Regions from separate parts of the Flavobacterium sp. LK-23 genome, predicted to be linked through region 2. Evidence: riboswitches for the same ligand, from Rfam matches in the RefSeq annotation. Region 2 holds a riboswitch; each other region holds the start of a gene.
What was found. Region 2 has a riboswitch for S-adenosylmethionine ahead of AC3Y25_RS06035 (redoxin domain-containing protein). Riboswitches for the same ligand answer to the same signal wherever they lie in the genome.
Positions count from the first base shown of each region.

Region 1 (2,270 bases), on a different contig from region 2:
ATCACAGATGAATAAATCCTTACAGATGAACAAGATGTTTACTGTCGCGCTTATTTGCGCATACGTCTGTTGATACTAAAAGCATACATGAGTGTAAAAACTTAAACCCTTTTGGTATCTAAAAATCCAAAAGGGTTTTTTTATTCGGTAAAACGAATTAACAAAAAGATAAACGAGAAATAAAGATTATAAAACACAACTTAACTAAAACTTAATATCATGAGCAAATTGAACTACTTCGCAGAAAAAATTTCTAAATTGAAAAATAGAAGGACAAAAAATAGTAATCCACCGCCAACAAACGAATTGGCTCACCCAAGATTCGGAATGACAGAGGAAGATAAAAGTGCTGAGAAAAAAGCACCAAATTCTTTATTGTTTTTGATGTATTCAAAAGAAAATGAAACGCTTTTTATCTAAACGGAAAAGCATCATAAACTAGGTGAAAACCTGCTTAATTTTACTGGGCATTTTTGTTCGGTAAATTTTTGCGTATAATAGTTTTTGCTAAAGTATGTCACAGAAATTTAACAAACACTTTTAGATAAAATTTGTTTGTTAGCGAAATTAGTAGTTAATTTGCACTCGTTAAGTTCAAACACGTATTGAAATGTTATAAAGAAAGGACGAGGGATTAGACCCGATGAAGCCTTAGCAACCCTTCGGTAAAACGAAGAAGGTGCTACATTCTACCACGCCAAACGTGGAAAGATAACAACAAGATTTTTTCTAGTTAAACCTAGTTTTTCTTTCTAATATTTCCATATACAAATCAATAATACAACAGATTTGAAATTGGAAAATATACCAAATCCCATTATAATTCAAGATTTCATCACAGAAAGTGGTGCAACTTATCATTCTATACCATTAAGTTTTACGCTGGCAGGACAACCTTTGCACAGCGCGCCTATTGTTTTGGTTAATCATGCTTTAACTGGAAATTCGCAAGTTACTGGCGAAAATGGCTGGTGGAATGACTTGATTGGTAAAGGTAAAACCATTGATACTGATGTTTATGCCATTCTAGCTTTCGATATTCCAGGAAACGGAAGCAATTCTTTTTTAATTGACAACTATTTAGATTTTACAGCGAGAGACATTGCCAAAATCTTTATCGAAGGTGTAAAAACTCTAAATATCGAAAAGCTTTTTGCGGTTATTGGAGGTTCTGTTGGTGGCGGAATTGCTTGGGAAATTTTAGCATTAGCGCCAAATATTACAGAAAACCTTATTCCGATTGCGAGTGATTGGAAATCTACTGATTGGCTTATTGCAAATTGCTTTTTACAAGAGCAAATTCTGAATAATTCTTCGAAGCCAATTGAAGACGCCAGAATACATGCAATGCTTTGTTACCGTTCGCCAGAATCTTTCAAAGAAAAATTTCAGCGTACAATCAATCAAGACCTTTTGATTTTTAATATAGAAAGTTGGCTGGCGCATCACGGGAAAAAATTGCAGAAAAGATTCCAATTGTCTTCTTATAAATTAATGAATCAGTTGCTTAAAACAATTGATATTACTAGAAATAGTGAAAGTTTTGAAAATTTATTGTCTAAAACAAAAGCTTCAATTCATATTATCGGAATCAATTCGGATTTGTTTTTTACAGCTAAGGAGAACGTAGAAACCTACGAAGAATTGAAGAAATTTAAAGATAATGTTTTCTACAGCGAAATTGATTCGGTTCACGGACATGACGCTTTTTTAATCGAGTACAAACAATTAGATCATTTACTTAGCGATATTTTTAAGGCAGAAACAATAAAGAAATAAAATGAAAGTATTAAAATTTGGAGGTAAATCGTTAGCAAACGGAGAAGGACTTAACAAAGTTGTTTCAATCATTTCTGATAAAGTAAGTCAAGGTGAAAAAATTGCCGTTGTAGTTTCTGCACGCGGAAATGCTACAGACGAATTAGAGTTTATTTTGAGCATTGCTGCTAAAAACGGCAGTTACAAAGAATTATTAGAGAATTTTAAAAAATATCAAATATCAGATTATCCGAATGTAGATTTATCGGAAGAATTTGGTGTCTTAGACAAACTTTTTGAAGGGGTAAGTTTAATTGGCGATTACAGCAAGAAAATCAAAGATCAGATTTTGTCTAAAGGAGAATTGCTTTCGGCTAAATTATTAACAGCTATTTTATTGGAAAAAGGAATTCCAGCCAATTTTGTAGATACAAGAGAATTGTTGAAAACCGATTCTAAATTTGGTGATGCACAGCCTTTAGAACAGCTTTCAAAGAAAAACGTAGTCAATT
Region 1 covers NZ_JBYUVT010000001.1:217,511-219,780, reverse strand. Annotated here, with positions in the region: gene AC3Y25_RS00875 (hypothetical protein) at 220-420, shown strand; SAM riboswitch class I at 611-718, shown strand; gene AC3Y25_RS00870 (alpha/beta fold hydrolase) at 796-1,779, shown strand; gene thrA (bifunctional aspartate kinase/homoserine dehydrogenase I) at 1,781-2,270, shown strand, end outside.
Region 1: linked by a shared signal. The riboswitch ahead of AC3Y25_RS00870 (alpha/beta fold hydrolase) and the one ahead of AC3Y25_RS06035 (redoxin domain-containing protein) in region 2 are both predicted to bind S-adenosylmethionine.

Region 2 (2,270 bases):
GAATCATTGGCATTAACCGATTTTTTAATAATATCCCTTGCATGCTGATAGGCATAAGTAGAGGTTTTTCCTGTCTGACTTGAAAGTGAATGCGTATTGGCAATCATTGGACCAATTTTATTGAGCATTATATCTTCGATCGGATGGTATAATCTTCCGCTGGCAACCCAGTCTGCGTACACTAAATTTTGTTCTCCGTAAACCGATTCGAAAGTATGATCAATTCCTACTGTATTTTCTCTAAATTTAGAAAAGTAACATTCAGGCTCTGTTGGTTTTGTTGTTGGCTCAATCGCATTCATTTCCTTATCATTTTAAATTAACTAATATGTATTCTTTCTCAATTTTTGTCATTTCGAGGAATGACAAGATTGCGTGTTCTTTATTAAATTTTATTTTCTAAAAGCGTTTTTAGTGTAGCTTGTAATTCTTCTCCGTGCAGGTTTTTCGCAACGATTATTCCTTTAGAATCCACTAAATAATTTCCTGGAATAGCTCTTACACCATATAATTTAGCAACAGCACTGTTCCAGAAAAGCAAATCAGAAACGTGTGTCCAGGTTAAATTATCATCTTGAATTCCTTTAACCCAGTTTTCTTTCTTTTTATCTAGAGAAATCCCTACAATGTTGAATCCTTTATCATGAAATTCTTTGTAAGCTGCTACAATATTTGGGTTCTCTCTTCGGCATGGTCCGCACCATGAAGCCCAAAAATCAACTAGAGTATACCCGCCTTTTAAATTATCATAAAGTCGAACTGGCTTTCCGTCAGGATCATTGGCTGTAAAATCAGGGGCTTTTTTACCTACCGCTAATCCATCTAAAACAATAGCCAGTTCTTTTAATTCTTTTACGTAAGTGGTATTTTGAAGACTTTTATCCAACAAAGCAATATTTTGTGTAATCTGCTCTGGCGTTAATCTATAAGACCAATTTCTGTACAACACATAAGCTGAAACAATAGATTTTGGCTGTTCGGTTATGAATTTGCTGATTTCTACATCTTTGCTCTTTTTATAGATTTCGAACAAATCTTGAGAAGCCGAACCTTCAACTACAGAAGCGGTATAATATTTCTTCGGACTCAGTTTTACTGTAATTGGGTCTTTTTCAAGAAAAACATACAAGGGCGAACTTTCTGTATTGACGCTCAATCCATATAATTCTGGTGTTTTTACTTTTGTTTTAAAACTAAAATTTCCATCTTTTACTTTTGCCGAATCAATTGTAGTAAACATTTTATTGTGAAACTTTTGCAGGTAAACATATTGCGCCACTGTATCGACAACAGTCCCTTTTAATTGTAAATTATTTTCCTGCGCTTGAGTTTGAAAAGCTCCAAAAAGCAAAGCAAAACCTAATAGTATTTTTTTCATTTTATTTTTAGTTTTAAGATTAGACAAAAGAATTTCAGGCCAATGAAAAAAATCATTAGCGTTATTGTTGTTTATAAAAGAAATTGGAGAGAAACTAGTCTTTAAGCCTTCAGAAAAAAGCAAAACTGTTTTCTTCAAAAATGGAATTCAAGAGTTCATAACTAGCGTACAAAATGTATTCTGCTTTCATAATAAAGATTTTAAATTGGATGATCTTAAACAGATTTACGGAGAAATCTTTCTTATCTACCCGCACACAGCGGAAGGATTTAGCACCTTATTCGGCAACAGGTTGCTAAGACTTCAATGGGCCTATTCCCTCAGTCTTTCTGGATAAGTATCATTATATAAATTTTCTGTGATACAAATATATATTAATTCTACCGAATTAGTCAAGTTTAAAATGCTTTTTTTTACTTTTTTTATTAAAAAGATCATTTAGTACAATTTAAAATTTTAAAAATCAACACATTAAAACAAAATATACTTTTTGGCAAATGCTTTTTTTATAAAATAAATTCATACGTTTTACTTTTCAAAAAAAGAAAACACAGTTTCATTCTGCACAAAAGACATGTAAATATTTATTATTTTCAAGATTTGAAAAAGCTTCTTTTAGCCCATTTTCAAGGTTTGAAGTAATTAATCTCAAAACCTGTTTTAAGTCGTCAAAATTATTTGGTTTTACAAAATAGCAGACTGCTCCAAGATTGGCAGCCGTATCCATATCATTTCTGTACGAAGAAGTAGAAATCATAATTACAGGAATATCTTTATAACGTTCTTCCGATTTTAATTGCTTCAGACATTCCCAGCCGTTCATAACTGGCATATTTAAATCTAGAAAAACAATTTCTGGAATCTTCTCCTGATTTTTCAGCGTATTTATCAC
Region 2 covers NZ_JBYUVT010000003.1:84,979-87,248, forward strand. Annotated here, with positions in the region: gene AC3Y25_RS06030 (aminotransferase class V-fold PLP-dependent enzyme) at 1-302, opposite strand, end outside; gene AC3Y25_RS06035 (redoxin domain-containing protein) at 386-1,378, opposite strand; SAM riboswitch class I at 1,618-1,718, opposite strand; gene AC3Y25_RS06040 (response regulator) at 1,935-2,270, opposite strand, start outside.

Region 3 (2,270 bases), on a different contig from region 2:
ACGTATTGAAATATACAACAGTTTCAGGAGTAGACGGTTTCGACGGAACACGTAAAGAAGCTCCAAAAGCAGTTGTGAAAGCGATTGTTTAAGTTGCTAAGATTCTTAGTTTCTAAGACACTAAGATTTTATAAAAAAAAAGCTCAAACTTTTTTAAAGTTTGAGCTTTTTTTTATAAAACATATTCAAACATAGCCAGTGGTTTCAACCACTGGAACACAACGTATAGACACAACGCACAATCAATTTACATGATAACAAAACAAAACAGATTATCACAATACGTTTCCCGTGGTTGAAACCACGGGCTATATTAGAAAAACAGGTTTAGCTTTTTTATTAATCCCAGAGGGATGACATATTTATAGAAAAGAAATTATTCGTTTGGGCAAGAGCTCAGCGGAGCGAAATATATTTCGCTCCGCTGGAGCTCTTGTGTTGTGCTTGTCTTTTTTCTATAAATATTATGCTCCTCTGGAGCTAAATCACGTAAAAGATAAAAACTTAGAATCTCAGTATCTTAGCCTCTCAGCAACTTCAAAAAAAACATTTGCAAATAGAAACCCTATTTCATACCTTTGCACTGTTCTTAAAATTATTGTCAGTTATCACGAAAGGCGGAGGGATAGACCCGATGAAACCTTAGCAACCCTTTATCATAAAGAAGGTGCTAAATTCTACTTTATACGACATTTTCCAGTATTAAAGATAGATAACACAAATACATACTCGTATTTCTCAAAACTTTTCTCGATAACATATAATATTTACTGAAACAGATTCTGTATCAGGAGCGAATCATTGGCGCATTTTTGCAGTCAATAGTTCCCGCTTTTCGTTGCAATCATTTTGTCCGCCGCGGCGGACAAAATAATTTCCACTTCAATCGGGGCTAAGGAGCCAGCAATAGTGCACTTTTGGAATTAATGTGAAAAAAATATCCGAAGCAAACCTAACAGGTTTTTAAAACCTGTTAGGTTTAAACTTCACAATCATAATAAAAAAAACTTAGCATCTTAGAACCTTAGCGTCTTAGCAGCTAAAACAAAAAAACATGGCAATTACAATTCAAGAAGCAATAAAAAAGAATATCCTAATCCTAGATGGAGCAATGGGAACAATGTTGCAGCGCTATAATTTCTCCGAAGAAGATTTCAGAGGAGAGCGTTTCAAAGATTTCCCGCATCCGTTAAAAGGAAACAACGATTTACTATCCCTAACACAACCACAAGCAATCCGCGATGTTCATGCCGCTTATTACGAAGCTGGTGCTGACATTGTAGAAACCAATACTTTCTCTGGAACGACAATCGGTATGGCCGATTATCATATGGAAGATTTGGTTTACGAGTTAAACTACGAATCGGCAAAAATTGCAAGACAAGTAGCCGATGAGTTTACTGCAAAAAAACCGGAAAAACCACGTTTTGTAGCCGGTTCAATCGGACCGACAAACCGTACAGCAAGTATGTCTCCAGATGTAAACGATCCAGGTTACAGAGCCGTAACTTTTGACGATTTGCGAATTGCTTACAAACAACAAGCAGAAGCTTTAATGGATGGTGGATGCGATTTACTTTTAGTAGAAACGATTTTCGATACACTGAATGCAAAAGCAGCACTTTTCGCAATTGAAGAAGTAAAAGAAGAACGAAACATCGATATTCCAATCATGGTTTCGGGAACAATTACAGATGCGTCTGGAAGAACACTTTCTGGACAAACTGTAGAAGCGTTTTTGATTTCAGTTTCGCATATTCCGTTATTAAGTGTAGGATTCAATTGCGCTCTTGGGGCCGATTTGTTGAAACCATACTTAAAAACATTAGCACATAATACAAGTTTTAATGTTTCGGCGCATCCAAACGCAGGATTGCCAAACGCTTTTGGACAATATGATGAAACGCCAGAACAAACTCAGGCTTTCATTAAAGAATATTTAGATGATAATTTAATCAATATTATTGGCGGTTGTTGTGGTACAACTCCAGATCATATTAGATTAATGGCTGAAGTTGCGAAGGATTATAAGCCTAGAGTGGCACCAGTAACTGTATAGTCTAATTTTTGAAATATTAAATATGAAATTTAAATATCTGGTTTTATTAGTTTTTCTTTCAACTTTACTTACGCAATGTGCTTCGTCAGCAAGCATCGAAGGAATGACAGTTAAAGATTATAAAGCCGAAAAGAAAATTGGAGATAAAATTTTCATTAAGTCTGTTACAGGCGGAAAAAAAACAAATCCTTTATGGACATCTAAGATTTCT
Region 3 covers NZ_JBYUVT010000001.1:199,641-201,910, reverse strand. Annotated here, with positions in the region: gene AC3Y25_RS00795 (NAD(P)/FAD-dependent oxidoreductase) at 1-92, shown strand, start outside; SAM riboswitch class I at 603-719, shown strand; gene AC3Y25_RS00790 (homocysteine S-methyltransferase family protein) at 1,055-2,059, shown strand; gene AC3Y25_RS00785 (hypothetical protein) at 2,082-2,270, shown strand, end outside.
Region 3: linked by a shared signal. The riboswitch ahead of AC3Y25_RS00790 (homocysteine S-methyltransferase family protein) and the one ahead of AC3Y25_RS06035 (redoxin domain-containing protein) in region 2 are both predicted to bind S-adenosylmethionine.